3 regions of the Streptomyces sp. 11-1-2 genome follow, and region 2 is predicted to be linked to each of the others. Evidence: riboswitches for the same ligand, from Rfam matches in the RefSeq annotation. Region 2 holds a riboswitch; each other region holds the start of a gene.
The links. A riboswitch is a leader RNA that binds a small molecule or an ion and turns the genes downstream of it on or off. The one in region 2 is predicted to bind thiamine pyrophosphate.
Positions count from the first base shown of each region.

Region 1: it holds a riboswitch for thiamine pyrophosphate, as region 2 does, so the genes downstream of both, CGL27_RS33420 (thiamine ABC transporter substrate-binding protein) here and thiO (glycine oxidase ThiO) in region 2, are expected to answer to the same signal.
Region 3: it holds a riboswitch for thiamine pyrophosphate, as region 2 does, so the genes downstream of both, thiC (phosphomethylpyrimidine synthase ThiC) here and thiO (glycine oxidase ThiO) in region 2, are expected to answer to the same signal.

Region 1 covers NZ_CP022545.1:7,739,627-7,745,344, forward strand. The annotation lists gene tsf (translation elongation factor Ts) at 1-341, shown strand, start outside; gene pyrH (UMP kinase) at 497-1,279, shown strand; gene frr (ribosome recycling factor) at 1,384-1,941, shown strand; gene CGL27_RS33410 (phosphatidate cytidylyltransferase) at 1,941-3,119, shown strand; gene rlmN (23S rRNA (adenine(2503)-C(2))-methyltransferase RlmN) at 3,191-4,297, shown strand; TPP riboswitch at 4,371-4,475, shown strand; gene CGL27_RS33420 (thiamine ABC transporter substrate-binding protein) at 4,471-5,544, shown strand; gene CGL27_RS33425 (iron ABC transporter permease) at 5,640-5,718, shown strand, end outside.
Region 2 covers NZ_CP022545.1:3,465,377-3,471,094, forward strand. The annotation lists gene thiE (thiamine phosphate synthase) at 1-12, opposite strand, end outside; gene CGL27_RS14605 (Rv2175c family DNA-binding protein) at 224-589, opposite strand; gene CGL27_RS14610 (FAD-dependent oxidoreductase) at 692-1,873, opposite strand; TPP riboswitch at 2,081-2,194, shown strand; gene thiO (glycine oxidase ThiO) at 2,252-3,427, shown strand; gene thiS (sulfur carrier protein ThiS) at 3,424-3,624, shown strand; gene CGL27_RS14625 (thiazole synthase) at 3,632-4,522, shown strand; gene CGL27_RS14630 (SRPBCC domain-containing protein) at 5,134-5,592, shown strand; gene pknB (Stk1 family PASTA domain-containing Ser/Thr kinase) at 5,680-5,718, shown strand, end outside.
Region 3 covers NZ_CP022545.1:5,768,913-5,774,630, reverse strand. The annotation lists gene CGL27_RS24340 (SsgA family sporulation/cell division regulator) at 1-403, shown strand, start outside; gene CGL27_RS24335 (YibE/F family protein) at 686-2,113, opposite strand; TPP riboswitch at 2,185-2,302, shown strand; gene thiC (phosphomethylpyrimidine synthase ThiC) at 2,295-4,064, shown strand; gene CGL27_RS24325 (tetratricopeptide repeat protein) at 4,200-5,552, opposite strand.

The DNA.
Region 1 (5,718 bases), 4.3 Mb from region 2:
AGGTCGGCGTCCTGGTCGAGCTGGACAAGGAAGACGCCACGGTCGCCAAGGACGTCGCGCAGCACATCGCCGCCTTCGCCCCGAAGTTCCTCACCCGCGACGAGATCTCGGCCGAGACGGTCGAGAACGAGCGCCGCGTCGCCGAGGCCACGGCCCGCGAGGAGGGCAAGCCCGAGGGCGCCCTGCCGAAGATCGTCGAGGGTCGCGTCACCGGTTTCTTCAAGGAGAACGTCCTGGTGGACCAGCCGTTCGCCAAGGACAACAAGAAGTCCGTCCAGAAGGTCCTGGACGAGGCCGGTGTCTCGCTCAAGCGCTTCGCCCGTTTCCGCGTCGGCGTCTGAGCCGAGCAGCGAATGACCGTCGACCCCGATAGGGTCGTAGTCAGCCAACCGTCAACCGGTCGGCCGCAGATGTGACGAGGAGGCCATTGCCGCAGAGGTCGTAACAGGACCCGTCCGGCAGTGGCCTTCTTCGTATGTGCACGAGGAGATCTCCAATGAATCACGGCGCGGACGCCAAACAGGCCGCCGACGACAAGAACGCGCACGGTGCGGCCAAGCATGGTCGCTTCATGCTGAAGCTGTCCGGCGAGGCGTTCGCCGGAGGCGGGGGACTCGGCGTCGACCCCGATGTCGTGCACGCCATCGCCCGCGAGGTCGCCGCCGTGGTCAGGGACGGCGCCGAGATCGCCATCGTCATCGGTGGCGGTAACTTCTTCCGCGGTGCGGAGCTGCAGCAGCGCGGTATGGACCGCGCCCGCTCGGACTACATGGGCATGCTCGGAACCGTCATGAACTGCCTCGCCCTCCAGGACTTCCTGGAGAAGGAGGGCATCGACTCCCGCGTTCAGACCGCCATCACCATGGGCCAGGTCGCGGAGCCGTACATTCCGCTGCGTGCGGTGCGCCACCTGGAGAAGGGGCGCGTGGTCATCTTCGGCGCGGGTATGGGCATGCCGTACTTCTCCACGGACACCACCGCGGCCCAGCGGGCGCTGGAGATCGACGCGCAGGCCCTGCTCATGGGGAAGAACGGCGTGGACGGGGTCTATGACTCCGACCCCGCCCGTAACCCCGATGCGGTGAAGTTCGACGCCCTGGAGTACGGCGAGGTGATCACCAGGGACCTGAAGGTCGCCGACGCCACCGCGATCACCCTCTGCCGGGACAACAAGCTGCCCATCCTCGTCTTCGAGCTCCTGGCCGAAGGAAATATCGCGCGCGCGGTGAAGGGTGAGAAGATCGGCACGCTGGTGAGCGACCAGGGCTCCCGGGCCTGACGGCTCGAACGGGGGATGGACAACGGCCTGCCGGTCGGACACCGTGCAGGAGAAGACGCACGCAGGGGCGAGGCTCTGCTTACTGATAACACCAGGAGCAAGTGGTGATCGAAGAGACCCTCCTCGAGGCCGAGGAGAAGATGGAGAAAGCCGTTGTGGTCGCCAAGGAGGACTTCGCCGCGATCCGCACCGGGCGTGCGCACCCGGCGATGTTCAACAAGATCGTGGCGGACTACTACGGTGCGCTGACGCCGATCAATCAGCTCGCGTCGTTCTCGGTGCCGGAGCCGCGCATGGCCGTGGTCACGCCGTTCGACAAGACCGCGCTCCGCAATATCGAGCAGGCGATCCGGGACTCGGATCTGGGCGTCAACCCGAGCAACGACGGCAACATCATCCGGGTGGTGTTCCCCGAGCTCACCGAGCAGCGCCGTAAGGAGTTCATCAAGGTCGCCAAGGCCAAGGGCGAGGACGCGAAGATCTCGATCCGCAGCGTCCGGCGCAAGGCCAAGGAGTCCATCGACAAGCTGATCAAGGACGGCGAGGTCGGCGAGGACGAGGGACGCCGCGCCGAGAAGGAGCTCGACGACACCACGGCGAAGTATGTCGCGCAGGTGGATGAGCTGCTCAAGCACAAGGAAGCCGAGCTGCTCGAGGTCTGATGAACGACTCTTCCTGGGGGGCCCCACCAAGCGCCGGATTCCGGGCACCGGGCGGTCAGGGCACCTCCCCCGGCTACGGCTGGGTGGCGGCGCCTTCTTCGGCGGGTCCCGCGCACGAGGTGGGCGAAGCGGCGCAGACTCGCCCCATGCCCACCGTGCCCCACGCGGGCGGCAACTCCGGCGAGGACGCCGACCGTGACCGGGGGGCCGCTCGGCTGAGTGGCCCCCTCTTCCGCGACGAGCAGGAGCCGCAGCCCGGACCCCGGCCGCCCGCCGGGCGCCCGCCGACGCCCCCCGACCCCGCGCCCGACCCGGCCTCGGCCGACGGCGGCGCGCGCGGGGCCGGTGCCGGGCAGGGGAAGAAGAGCGCGGGCCGTAATCTGCGCGCCGCGATAGGGGTGGGCATCGGCCTCGGCGTGATCATCGTGGCCTCGCTCTTCATCTACAAGCCCGTGTTTGTCGGCGTGGTGGCGGTCGCGGTGGTGGTCGGGCTCTGGGAGCTGACCTCACGGCTGACCGAGCGCAAGGACATCCGGGTCCCGCTGGTGCCGCTCGCGGTCGGCGGGGTCGCCATGATCGTCGCCGGCTATGTGCGCGGTGCCCAGGGCGCGGTGGTGGCGGTGGCGCTCACGGCGCTCGCGGTGCTGGTCTGGCGGATGACCGAACCGCCCGACAACTACCTCAGGGATGTCACCGCGGGCGTCTTCGCCGCCTTCTACGTGCCGTTCCTGGCCACCTTCGTGGCGCTCATGCTCGACACCGGGGACGGCCCGTGGCGGGTCCTCACCTTCCTGCTGCTGACCGTGGTCAGCGACACGGGGGCGTACGCGGTGGGCTGGCGCTTCGGCAAGCATCCGCTGGCGCCGCGGATCAGCCCCGGCAAGACCCGCGAGGGGCTGCTGGGCGCGGTGACCTTCGCGATGGTCGCGGGCGCGCTGTGCATGCAGTACCTCATCGACGACGGCGTCTGGTGGCAGGGCCTGCTGCTCGGCCTCGCCGTCGCGGTCAGCGCGACCCTGGGCGACCTCGGCGAGTCCATGATCAAGCGGGACCTCGGCATCAAGGACATGGGCAAGCTGCTGCCCGGCCATGGCGGGATCATGGACCGGCTCGACTCGCTGCTGCCCACCGCGCCGGTCGCGTGGCTGCTGCTGGTGATCTTCGTGGGCGGCGGCTGACGAGGCCGCCCACGGGCCCCGCGCCACGCATGGCGCGGGGCCCTTCGTACGTCTGCGACACTGGGTGAATCATGCCTAAGCCCGGAGAACTCACCTTCGCCGCGCCGCGCGGGGCCAAGAAGCCCCCGCGGCATCTTGCCGACCTCACACCCGCCGAGCGCCGGGAGGCCGTCGCCGCCCTCGGGGAGAAGCCCTTCCGGGCCAGTCAGGTGTCGCGTCACTACTTCGCGCGCTACGTCGACGACCCCGCACAGTGGAGCGACATACCGGCCGCCGCGCGCGAGAAGCTGGCCGCCGGGCTGCTGCCGGAGCTGATGAGCGTGGTGCGCCACGTCAGCTGCGACGACGACACCACGCGCAAGACCCTGTGGCGGCTCTTCGACGGCACGCTCGTGGAGTCTGTACTGATGCGCTACCCGGACCGGGTCACCATGTGCATCAGCTCACAGGCGGGCTGCGGGATGAACTGCCCGTTCTGCGCCACCGGCCAGGCGGGGCTGGACCGCAATCTGTCCACCGCCGAGATCGTGCACCAGATCGTCGACGGAATGCGGGCTCTCCGCGACGGTGAGATCCCCGGCGGGCCGGCCCGGCTGTCCAACATCGTCTTCATGGGCATGGGCGAGCCGCTGGCCAACTACAACCGCGTCGTCGGCGCCATCCGCCGGCTCACCGACCCCGAGCCCGACGGCCTCGGCCTTTCGCAGCGCGGGATCACCGTCTCGACCGTCGGCCTCGTGCCGGCGATGCTGCGGTTCGCCGACGAGGGGTTCAAGTGCCGGCTCGCGGTGTCGCTGCACGCGCCCGACGACGAGCTGCGCGACACCCTCGTGCCGGTCAACACCCGCTGGAAGGTGCGCGAAGTCCTGGACGCCGCGTGGGAGTACGCGGAGAAGTCCGGCCGCCGGGTCTCCATCGAGTACGCGCTGATCAAGGACATCAACGACCAGGCGTGGCGCGCCGATCTGCTCGGCCGGCTGCTCAAGGGCCGCCGGGTGCATGTGAACCTCATTCCGCTCAACCCGACGCCCGGCTCCAAGTGGACGGCGTCCCGGCCCGAGGACGAGAAGGCGTTCGTGGCGGCCCTGGAGGCCCACGGGGTGCCGGTGACCGTCCGGGACACCCGTGGCCAGGAGATCGACGGGGCCTGCGGGCAGCTGGCGGCTTCTGAGCGCTGAGGACCGGCTGATACGGTGCCTGAGCGTCGTCGCATCATGCGGTCGTCGTAAAACTGAATATCCGTACAAGTGAACATTCCGACAGGGGAGCGCTCAGAGCGCTGAGAGTGCGGCACGGCCGCAGACCCTCGGACCTGATCCGGGTCATACCGGCGTAGGGAGTCAGCATCACCATGAACAGCCAGCTTCGGCGTGCCATCTCAGCCGCCCTTTTCGGCTCACTGGCGTTGGGCGCGCTCGTCGGCTGCGGCGAGGATTCCAAGAGCGGCGCGGACTCCAAGACGGTCACCCTGGTCACGCACGACTCGTTCGCGGCCTCCAAGGCGGTCCTCAAGGAGTTCACCAAGGAGACCGGCTACAAGGTGCGGGTGCAGGCCGGGGGCGACGCCGGAGCCGCCGTCAACCAGGCGATCCTGTCCAAGGGCCACCCCCAGGGCGATGTGTTCTTCGGCGTCGACAACACCCTGCTCTCCCGGGCGCTCGACAACGACCTGTTCACCCCCTACACGGCCAAGGGCCTCGACAAGGTCCCGGCGGCCCTTCAGCTCGACCGGGCCGAGCACCGCGTCACCCCCGTCGACTTCGGCGACATCTGCGTCAACTACGACCGCGAGTACTTCGCCGACAAGAAGCTGGCGCCGCCCCGGACGCTGGAGGATCTGACCAAGCCCGCCTACAAGAACCTCCTCGTCACCGAGAACGCGGCCACCTCTTCCCCCGGCCTCGGCTTCCTCCTCGCCACGGCCGCCAAGTACGGCGACGACGGCTGGAAGGGCTACTGGAAGAAGCTGCGGGCCAACGGTGTCGAGGTCGTCGACGGCTGGGAGCAGGCGTATTACGACCGGTTCTCCGGCTCGGCCGGCGGCGGCAAGGGCGACCGGCCGCTCGTCGTCTCCTACGCCTCGAGCCCGCCCGCCGAGGTGGCCGACGCCAAGACCAAGCCCGCCAAGGCCCCCACCGGGGTGGCGACGGGCACCTGCTTCCGGCAGGTGGAGTTCGCCGGGCTGCTGAACGGAGCGGGCAACGCCAAGGGCGGCAAGGCGCTGCTGGATTTCCTGCTGAGCAAGCGGTTCCAGGAGGACATCCCGCTGAACATGTACGTCAACCCGGCGCGCGAGGACGCCAAGCTGCCGGAGCTGTTCACCCGGTTCGGGGTCAGGATCGCCGACTCCGCCACCCTGGCGCCGCAGAAGATCGCCAAGAACCATGAGCCGTGGGTCAAGACATGGTCCTCGCTGGTCCTGTAGAGCCCCGCGAGAACCGTAAGACGGCCGACGGCCACCGTAAGGCCGACAGGGCAGCCGGCGGCGGCCGTCGCGCGCTCGCTCTCCGGCTCGCCCTGATGGCGGTGCCGCTCGCCTTCTTCGCGGTCTTCTTCGCCTATCCCGTGGCCGCCATCGTCACCCGGGGGCTGCGCGTCG
Region 2 (5,718 bases):
GGTGGTGGACATGGTTCGGTACCCCCGGAGGGTCGGCGGCGTACGGGCCGTGCGCGAGCCCGACCCGTACGCCGTGTGCGACAACACGCGATTACGTGCGATTACGTGCGACTACATGCGACTACGGCGACAAAAACGCGAGAGCGATCAGCCCTGTACACGCCCCGTACGGGCTCTGTACGAGCCCGTACGGAAGGCCGCCGAAAGCTGGACGGGAGCGGCGTCAGACGGCGAGCGCCTGCGCGCGCCGCTTCACTTCCGTACCGCGATTCTCGCTCAGGGCCCGTGCCGGGGTGCCGGGCAGGCTCGGGTCGGGGGTGAAGAGCCACTCCAGCATCTCTTCATCGCTGAAGCCGTCGTCCTTCAACAGCGTCAAGGTCCCCACGAGGCCCTTGACGACCTTTCCGTCGGCGATGAACTCCTCGGGCACCTGAAGCACCCTGTTCTCGCCACGGCGCACCGCGATCAGCTGGCCCTCCTTGACCAGCTGCCGGACGCGCGTCACCTCGACACCGAGTCGCTCGGCGACGTCGGGGAGGGTGAGCCAGGCGGGGACGAGAGCATCGATCTTTGCGTCAATCTCGGTCACGGAACAAGCCTGCCATCTGGGACTGACAGTGGGTAGCCGGGCGCCCGCCGCGCGGGCCGCCCGCCCCGCCCCGGACGCCCCGGCCAGCAGTCTGCCGGCCGGTCAGCAGACGGCCGACTTCAGCGGCACCGACGGGTCCTCAGCCCGCGTCCGGTCCAGCCGGGCGCCGCGCTCGATCAGCTTGCGCCCCTGGGCCAGATCGCGCGGACGGCCGACGGCCAGCAGGGCGACCAGGGCGCCCTCTCGCAGCCAGCACACCGACCAGGCGGCACCGGCCGGATCGCCGCGCCAGACCAGTTCATCGGCCTCCGAGTGGTGCCCGGCGTACTGCACGAAGCGCCCGAACTGCTCGGACCAGAAATACGGCACCGGGTCGTAGACCGCGCCGGGGAAGTGGGCGACCGTCCGGCTCCCCACCACATTGGCGGCGACGGTGCGCGGCCCCTGCAGCGCGTTGTCCCAGTGGTGCACCAGCAGCCGGGTGCCGTAGCGGGCGGACGGGAAGGAGGCGCAGTCGCCGACCGCGTAGACGTCCGGCGCCGAGGTGCTCAGCCGGTCGTCGGCGGCTACGGAGCGGTCCTCGGCCAGCTCCACGCCCGAGCCCGCCAGCCAGTCCGTGGCCGGCCGGGCCCCGATCCCGACGACCACCGCGCCCGCCCGCAGCCGGGTGCCGTCGCCGAGCACCAGCCCGCTCTCGTCCACGGAGGCCACCCGGGCGCCGGTCACCAGCCGGGCGCCGTAGTCCTCGTACCAGGCCGCCATGGGGGCCGCGACCTCGGCCGGGAGGGCGCCCGCCAGCGGCCGGTCCGCGGCCTCGACGACCGTCACGGCGCAGCCCGCCTCGCGCGCCGCCGTGGCGAACTCCGCGCCGATCCAGCCCGCCCCCACGACCGCGATCTCGCGCTGCCGGGCGAGCACCGGGCGCAGCCGCACCGCGTCGTCCAGGGTGCGCAGCAGATGGACGCCTGGCACGCCCTCGCTGCCCGGCAGCGGGACCGGCTCGGCGCCGGTGGCGATCACCAGGACGTCGTACGGGAGCTGCCCGGTCGCGGTCTCGACGAGCCGCTTGTCCGTGCGGAGCCCGGTGACCTGGACGCCGAGCCGCAGCGTGATGCCGAGCCCGGCGAAGTCCACGTCGAGCGTCGACCCCTCGGCCTTGCCGAGCAGCACGGCCTTGGACAGCGGCGGCCGGTCGTAGGGCTGGTGGGTCTCCGCGCCCAGCAGGACGATCTCCCCCGTCCAGCCCTGTTCGCGTAGCGCGACGGCGGTCTGCACCCCCGCCATGCCCGCTCCGACGATCACCACCCGCTGTTCGCCGCCGCTCGAGGACGGCTTCGTCGTCGTCTCATCGCTCACACGATCACTGTATTGCGGCTGGTGGGGCGGACCGCAGAGGGCGAGGGGAGATCTCGGGCACAGAGGGGAGGGGTGGCGGGGGCTGGTGGGTGGTCGGGCTTTCGGGCGATTCGGGCCCGTACTAGGGTGGCGGGGCAGAGCACTCGCGGGAGCCCGGACGTACCGGGCTGAGAGGGAGGCTGGAACGGCCTCCGACCGTACGAACCTGATCCGGGTCATGCCGGCGAAGGGAGGGGCAGCGTGTCCACGCACGCACCAGGTCACGACGACGGACCACACACCTCTGGGCTTGGCCGCCGACCATCCGTGGGCGGACCGTACGACGCCCTCGTCATCGGGGGCGGCATCATCGGCCTGGTCACGGCCTGGCGGGCGGCCCAGCGGGGGCTGCGCACCGCCCTCGCCGACCCGGCGCCCGGCGGCGGAGCCGCCTGGGTGGCGGCGGGGATGCTGGCCGCCGTCACCGAGCTTCATTACGGTGAGCAGACCCTGCTCGGGCTCAACTTGGCCTCGGCGCGCCGCTATCCGGACTTCGTGGCCGAGCTGGAGGAGGCGAGCGGCCAGGACGTGGGCCACCGCCCTTGCGGCACACTCGCCGTGGCGTTCGACGCCGACGACCGTGCCCAGCTGCGCGAGCTCCACACGTTCCAGCAGGGGCTCGGGCTGGAGTCCGAATGGCTGACGGGGCGTGAATGCCGCCGTCTGGAACCGATGCTCGCGCCGGGCGTACACGGCGGGCTGCGCGTCTCCGGCGACAACCAGGTGGACCCGCGGCGGCTGACGGCGGCCCTGCTCACCGCGTGCGAGCGGGCCGGGGCCGTCTTCCACCGCGCCCGCGCGGAGCGGCTGTTGCTGGACGGCGACCGCGCCACCGGGATCGAGCTGACCGGGGGCACGCGCCTGGCCGCCGAGCGGACCGTCCTGGCCGCCGGCAGCCTCAGCGGACGGCTCGCGGGCGTCCCCGACGACGTCCTGCCGCCCGTACGACCCGTCAAGGGGCAGGTGCTGCGGCTGTCGGTGCCCGAGCGGTACGCGCCGTTCCTCTCCCGGACCGTACGGGCCGTGGTGCGCGGCGGGCCGGTCTACCTGGTGCCACGCGAGAACGGCGAGCTGGTCATCGGCGCGACCAGCGAGGAGCTGGGCTGGGACACCACGGTCACCGCCGGCGGGGTGTACGAACTCCTGCGGGACGCCCATGAGGTGGTGCCCGGCATCACCGAACTGCCGCTGGTGGAGACATGTGCCGGGCTGCGCCCCGGCTCCCCCGACAACGCCCCGATGCTCGGCCCGACCGCGCTGCCGGGGCTGCTGCTGGCCACCGGCCACCACCGCAACGGCGTCCTGCTCACCCCGATCACCGGCGATGTCATGGCCGAGGCGCTGACGAGCGGAGAACTCCCGCCGGAGGCCCGGCCGTTCACCCCGCGGCGCTTCGCGGCCCCCTCAGCCACCCCCTCCCCAGCACAGGAGCAGCACCCATGACCGTCTCCGTCAACGGCGAGCCCCGCGAGGTCCCGGACGGGACCACCCTCGACCGGCTTGTCGCGACCCTCACCCAGGCGCCCTCGGGCGTCGCCGCCGCCGTCAACGAGACGGTCGTCCCACGCACCCAATGGCCCGCGACCCCGCTCGGCGACGGTGATCGCGTCGAGGTCCTCACCGCGGTCCAAGGAGGCTGATCCACCCATGGCTCCCACCACGGCCGCTACTGCCGCCACGACCGCTACTGCCGCCACACCCGTCACCACCGCCCCGAACGCGCCGGGCCGCGCGCCCCTCACCACCCCCGACCCGCTCACCATCGCCGGGACCGACTTCGGGTCCCGCCTGATCATGGGCACCGGCGGCGCTCCCAGCCTGGAGATCCTGGAACGCTCGCTGCTGGCCTCCGGCACCGAGCTGACAACCGTCGCGATGCGGCGGCTCGACCCCACGGTGCAGGGGTCGGTGCTCTCCGTTCTGAACCGGCACGGCATCCGCCCGCTGCCCAACACCGCCGGGTGTTTCACCGCCGGTGAGGCCGTGCTCACCGCCCGCCTCGCCCGGGAGGCCCTGGGCACGGACTGGGTCAAGCTGGAGGTGGTCGCCGACGAGCGCACCCTGCTCCCCGATCCGATCGAGCTGCTGGACGCCGCCGAGACGCTGGTCGACGACGGGTTCACGGTCCTCCCGTACACCAATGACGACCCGATCCTGGCCCGGAAGCTGGAGGACGTCGGCTGCGCCGCGATCATGCCGCTCGGCTCCCCGATCGGCTCCGGTCTCGGCATCCGCAATCCACACAACTTCCAGCTGATCACCGAGCGCGCCACCGTGCCGGTGATCCTGGACGCGGGCGCGGGGACGGCGTCGGACGCCGCGCTGGCCATGGAGCTCGGGTGCGCGGCGGTGATGCTCGCCTCGGCCGTCACCCGGGCCCAGGAGCCGGAGCTGATGGCGGGGGCGATGCGGCACGCGGTGGAGGCGGGCTGGCTGGCGCACCGGGCGGGCCGGATCCCGCGCCGCCACTTCGCCGAGGCGTCGAGCCCGACCGAGGGCCTGGCGGCCCTGGACCCCGAGCGCCCGGCATTCGGCTAGCCCCTGTCCCGGCCCGGCGCTCGGGCCCCTGTCCCGGCCCGGCGCTCGGCCAGACCCCGCCCAAGCCCGGCGCTCGGCCAGACCCCCGTCCGGGCACGACACCCGGCTAGCCCCGCCCGAACCCGGCGCTCGGCCAGACCCGGCGTCCGGCCAGAGCCCGTCCAGGCCCAGCGCTCCGCCAGACCCCCGCCCAAGCCCGGCGTCCGGGCACGACACCCGGCTAGCCCCCGCCCGCACCCGGCGCTCGGCCAGCCGCCGTCGGGGCAAGGCATTCGGCCGGTCCCCCGTCCGGGCAGGGCGTTCGGCCAGCCCCGCGCGGACCCGGCGTCCAGCCAGAGCCCCGCCCAAGCCCGGCGTCCGGCTAGCCCCCCGCCCGGACCCGGCGCTCGGCCGCTCCCCCGCCCGAACCCGGCATCCAGCCAGACCCCCGCCCGGGCACTACATCCGGCTAGCCCCGCCCGCACCCGGCGCTCGGCCACTCCCCCCGCCCGGACCCGGTGTCCAGCCATGCCCCCGCCCAGCGCCCCAGTGTCCGGCCCGCCGCTGTCCGGGCCCGGCGCGGCCCTCTACTGTGGATTGAGGGAGCAGCGCACAGCGCGGAGGTGGTCGCCGTGACCGTGACCGTGGACGACCGGATCGAGCGCGAGGTGTACGTACCGGCGCCGATCGACCGGGTGTGGCGGGTGCTGACGACGCCCGAGCACATCCGCGTCTGGTACGCCCCCGGCGGCTGCGAGATCGATCCGCACCCCGGCGGGAGGCTCCGGTTCCGGTGGGACGAACACGGAGAGTTCCACGGTCAGGTCGAGCGGGCGGTCCCCGACACGCTCTTCCGCTTCCGGCTGGCCCTGGAACCCGATCACGCGCCCTCGGATCCCGGGGAGGCGACCCTGGTGGAGTTCGCGCTCTCCCCCGAGGGGCGGGGCACCCGGCTGCGGCTGGCGGAGAGCGGTATCCGCGCCCTGGCCGTCCCCGACGAGGCCAAGGCCAAGCACGCCGAGTACGCCATGCTGTCCTGGACCTCCGCGCTCGAGGAGCTGGCCGCGATCGCCGCCGCGTCGCACAACTGACCCGCCGGTGTCACCGTTCCGCTGCAGTACCCGCCCCACCTGGGGCGGGCGGTCATGGCTCATATCGATGCCTCGTAGACTTCCCCCGTGGATACGACCCTCCAGGACCCCCTCGTCGGGCAGGAG
Region 3 (5,718 bases), 2.3 Mb from region 2:
CTTCCTGGTCTCGCAGGATCTCTCCTTCCGGATCCCGGTCGAGCTGTCCTACGACAGCAGCGACCCCTATGCCGTCGAGATCACCTTCCATTTGCCCGGCGACGCGCCGGTGAGCTGGGCCTTCGCGCGGGAGCTGCTGCTGGACGGGCTGAGCAAACCCACCGGCGAGGGGGATGTGCGCATTGCTCCGGCCTCCCCCGAGGGGCTCTCGGACGTCTTCATCAGACTCCAAGTCGGCTGTGAACGGGCCCTGTTCCGGGCCGGGGCCGCCCCTCTGGTGGCCTTCCTCGATCGGACGGACCGGGTGGTGCCTTTCGGCCAGGAGCCGGCGGCCTGCGATCCGGTCGGCGATCTCGACGCCGAACTCCACCGCATCCTGGCCGAGGACCGGTACGCGGGCTGAGCGCCGGATACGCGGCGGCGGGCCGAAGACCGGTGTGCCGCGGCCGAACCGTCCGCCATCACCGAACCGTCCGCCATCACCGAACCGGCCGGATCACCGAGCCAGCCGGGCGGCGTGCCCGGTGGCTGAGCGGCTCGTCGCCCAGCGGCTCGTCGTGTCCCTGCCCGGCGGCCCAGCGTGCCCTCCCCGATGGCTCGTCGTGTCCTCGCCCAGCGGCTGTGTCCCCGCCCGGCGGCTCAACGTGCCGTTGCCCGACAGCTCAACGTGTCGTCGCCCGGCCGCTCAGCGCGTCTTGGCCCGGCGCCGCCGCCCGCGTCCGCCCCGGCCGGTGCTGGCTCCCTGGGCGCCGCCCGCGTCGGCCCCCCGCTCCGCGCCGCCGTCCGTGGCCGGGGCGCGGTCCGCGGAGACCACGAGCACGGCCAGCGCCGTGGTCACGGGCACCGAGGCGACGAGCCCGATGCTGCCCACCAGCGTCCGTACGATCTCCTGCGCGACGATCTCGCTCGTGGCGACCGTGCCCACACCGGTGTCCGCGATGGAGAACAGCAGCAGCAGCGGAAGCGACGCGCCCGCGTACGCCAGCACCAGCGTGTTCACGACGGAGGCGATGTGGTCCCGCCCGATCCGCATCGCCGCCCCGTAGAGCCTGCGCCGGGACGCGGTCGGGTCCGCGGCCCTCAGCTCCCACACCGCCGAGGTCTGGGTGACCGTCACATCGTCCAGCACGCCCAGCGAGCCGATGATCACGCCCGCCAGCAGCAGCCCGCGTATCTCGATGTTCGGATAGAGGCCGTGCACCAGCCCGGTCTGGTCGTCCGTATTGCCGGTCAGGCTCGCCCAGGCGATGAACAGCGAGCCCAGCACCCCGATCAGCAGCAGTGACACCAGTGTGCCGAGCACGGCGACCGATGTACGGGCCGTCAGCCCATGGCACATATAGAGCGCGAGAAGCATGATCGCGCTGCCCCCGACGACCGCGACCACCAGCGGATTGGAACCCTGGAGTATCGCCGGGAGGATGAACAGCGTCAGCACCCCGAAGCTGATCGCCAACGCCACCAGCGCGAACACCCCGCGCAGCCGCCCCACCACCACGACGGCGAGCGCGAACAGCCCCGCCAGCAGCGCCATCGGCATCGACCGGTCGACGTCGGACACGGAGTACTGCAGGTCCTTGGGCGCCTTGGGGGCGTACGCCAGCTTCAGCTCCTGCCCGGCGCTGAACTGACGCGAGGCGTTGGGCTGGACGATTTCGGGGAAGGTGCGGCCTTTGTCCTTGCCCGAGGTGACCTCGATGGTGGCCTTCTCGCAGACGCTCTTCTTCCCGCCCTGCCCGGGGGCGCCGTTCTGGGCGGCGCTGTCCTGGCCGGGCTCGGTGGGCGCCTGCGGCTGGGCGTTGACGTCGGCGCAGTTCACCTCCTCGACCTTCACCACCCGTCCGGCGACGGTCTGCTGGTCGAAGCCGAGACCGCTGCGGCCGCTCGCCTTGTGGTCGGGCGTGCCGCCCGGCCAGAGCACGATCAGACCGGCGACGACGGCGACCGCGAAGGGGATGAGCACCGCCGCGATGATCTTGCGGAGGCGGGCAGAGACGGGAGCGGCGGGGCCATGACTGTGGGAGTGGCCGTGGGAATGGCCGTGGCCGTGGTCGTGCGCCTGATCGGAGGGGCGGGGCTGCTCGGGCGGGTGGTCCTGCTGGATGGCGGTCACGGTCGCATCATCGCAAGAGGAGTGGGCCCCCTGTTCAGCACTGTGGATAAACCGTTAGCGTGGGCACGAACCTTTGCAATCGCGGGAGCTCGGAGCACCGGGCTGAGAGGGCGCTGACGCTGACAGCTGCGCCGACCGCTGAACCTGTTACCGGGTAATGCCGGCGTAGGGAGTGGGTCTCATGACTCAGCAGGATGCATCATCGCGCGCCGAGAAGGCCGAATTCGGCTGGCATAAGGGATATGTCGCGGGTTCGCGCCCGGACCTTCACGTCCCGGTCCGCCGAGTGCACCTCACCAACGGCCAGGATGTGACGCTGTACGACACCTCCGGCCCGTACACCGACCCCACCATCGAGACGGATGTCCGCCGTGGCCTGGCGCCGCTGCGGCAGAACTGGATCGTCGCCCGCGGCGACACGGAGGAGTACGCGGGCCGTCCCGTCCGCCCCGAGGACGACGGGATCAAGCACACCTCGCCCCGCGGGGGGCTGCGCAACCTCGACGCGGTCTTCCCCGGCCGCCCGCGCCAGCCGCGGCGCGGCCGAGCGGGCGGCCCCGTGACCCAACTCGCCTATGCGCGGCGGGGCGAGATCACGGCGGAGATGGAGTACGTGGCGATCCGCGAGAACGTCTCCCCCGAGGTGGTCCGGGAGGAGATCGCGGCGGGCCGCGCCGTCCTCCCGGCCAATGTCAACCACCCGGAGATCGAGCCGATGATCATCGGCAAGCGGTTCCTGGTGAAGGTCAACGCCAATATCGGCAATTCCGCCGTCACCTCCTCCATCGAGGAGGAGGTCGAGAAGATGACCTGGGCGACCCGCTGGGGCGCCGACACGGTCATGGACCTCTCGACCGGCCGCAACATCCACACCACCCGCGAATGGGTGCTGCGCAACTCCCCGGTCCCCATCGGCACCGTGCCGCTCTATCAGGCGCTGGAGAAGGTCGACGGCAGGGCCGAGGAGCTGACCTGGGAGATCTACAAGGACACGGTCATCGAACAGGCCGAGCAGGGCGTCGACTACATGACCGTCCACGCCGGCGTCCGGCTGCCGTACGTCCCCCTGACCGCCCGCCGCAAGACCGGCATCGTCTCCCGCGGCGGCTCCATCATGGCGGCGTGGTGCCTCGCCCACCACCAGGAGTCCTTCCTCTACACGCACTTCGAGGAGCTGTGCGAGATCCTCGCGGCGTACGACGTCACCTACTCGCTGGGCGACGGACTGCGCCCCGGGTCGATCGCCGACGCCAACGACGAGGCGCAGTTCGCGGAGCTGCGCACGCTCGGCGAGCTCAACCGGATCGCCAAGGAGCATGGCGTCCAGACGATGATCGAGGGCCCGGGCCATGTCCCGATGCACAAGATCAAGGAGAACGTCGACCTCCAGCAGGAGATCTGCGAGGAGGCCCCGTTCTACACCCTGGGCCCCCTCACCACCGATATCGCCCCCGCCTACGACCACATCACCTCCGGCATCGGCGCCGCGATGATCGCCTGGTGGGGCACGGCGATGCTCTGCTACGTCACGCCCAAGGAGCACCTGGGCCTGCCGGACCGCGATGACGTCAAGACCGGCGTGATCACCTACAAGATCGCCGCCCATGCGGCCGACCTGGCCAAGGGTCATCCGGACGCCCAGGCATGGGACGGCGCGCTCTCCGACGCGCGCTTCGAATTCCGCTGGGAGGACCAGTTCAACCTGGCCCTGGACCCGGACACGGCCCGCTCCTTCCACGACGAGACCCTCCCGGCGGAACCGGCCAAGACGGCGCACTTCTGCTCCATGTGCGGGCCCAGGTTCTGTTCGATGAAAATTAGCAGAAGCATCACAGAGCAGTTCGGCGGCGACGCCGACGCGACGCCCGAGGAGATCGAGGCGGGGATGCTCCAGAAGTCCAGGGAGTTCGCGGCAGCGGGCAACCGCGTGTACTTGCCGCTCGCGGACTGATCTCCTGCCCGTGCCAGTGAGCGGTGGAGGCTTCTTACGGCTTCCATCGCTCACTGTGTCCCCACCACGAGATCGCACAACATGATCCGGGCCCCGCTTCATGAAGATGCGGGGCCCGGATCATGTGTGTCGGGTTCAGAAGGGAAGTTCGGGTCGGGCGGTGCCTCGTTTGATGGTCATGATCTGCTCGTGGAAGTCCCGTGCAGCGGCCTCACGCGGGTACCTGGCGCGCAGTTCCTTGTCCAGCTCGTCGGCGACTAAAAGCAGGGACGGGAGGGACTTGCGGTCGGCTTCCAGAGCCACTGTGCCCATGCCGATGGCTTCTTCGATCTCGCCCGTGCGGGCGGCGGCGACTCCGAGGGTGAGGCGGGCTTCTGCGGCGCGCATGGGCGAAATCTCGGTGCCGTCGGGGCCGGTGCTGATGCGGATCACTGAACGGGCGTGGGAGGCGGCGCGCTCGTCGTCTCCGAGGAGACGGTAGGCGTCCATTTCGTAGAAGTCCCACTTGTCCGGGTCGATGATGAAGTGATGTTCGGGGTGGTCCGGCCTGGGGAGTCGGTCCAGCCTGGCACGCCCTGCGTCGAGGGACTGGCGGACGAGGCGGGCGTCTCCCATGCGAGCGGCGGCGCGTGCCTTGTGGGCGTAGAGCTGGACGCCGACGGAGTGTGTCTGGTCCGCCAGGTGCCCGGCCTCGACGGCGTCGAGCATGTCTTGCCAACGGCTCTGCGTCAGGGCGAACCACGCTTCGATCTCCCACGCCCAAGCCTTGATCTCGCTGTGCCCTGCCTCCTCACCTACCCGGAGTGCGGCGGCCTTGCTGAGATTGGCGGCCTCGCGCTGACCCCGGTCGTACTGGACGCACGCGTTCAGAAGGAACAGCCATCCGGTGTCCACGAGCAGTTCCCGGTGCTGGCGGAGGGTCATCCGGCCTTCGAGCTGCTTGGTGACGTATTGCAAGCCGTTCCGGGTGCGGTCGTGCAGGTAGTCGGCATCGGCGTAGGGGTAGGCACGGGCCAGTTGGTCGATGCCTTCCTCGATCGATTCCAGGGCCGCGCTGTTGATGCTGGACATTTCCGTGCGCCGGAGCATCTCGGCGATGTCCCAGAGGCCAGCGCCACCCTGTGAGATCAGGGTGCTTGGATCTTCCAGATGAGTGGTTCTGGCGGGTCGTTCCAGCTCCCAGGGGCGCGGGGCGACTCCCGCGAGGTGACCGGGGATGCGCAGACCGTCCACCACTTCAAGGATCTTGTGGAACTGAGTGATCCGTGGGCGAGCGCCCTTGCCGTCGGTCTCGGGCCGGGCCATCTTGCCGATGTGCTCGCGCTTGTAGCCGACGGCCTCGGCGATCTTGGCGTAGCTGATGTTTCCGTGGATCTTGGCCAGTCTGAAGACTTCGCCGAAGTCATGGTTGGCGATCGCCGACCGCACGTCTGCGCGCTCCAGTACGTGAGGCGGCAGAGCTGCCGGTGTCGGTGCAGCTTCGGTCATCTCACTTCCCCATCGTGATTGACCTACGTCTCTTCTGGTTCGATCTTCCTTCTGATCTGTGTGCCCTCTCGTCTCGCGAGTGTACCCACGAGGGGGGTCCCCAAGAGGGGGGAGCGACGGCCGGGACATGGGGTGCAACCTCGGGTCACCCTGCCGGGAGGGTCTC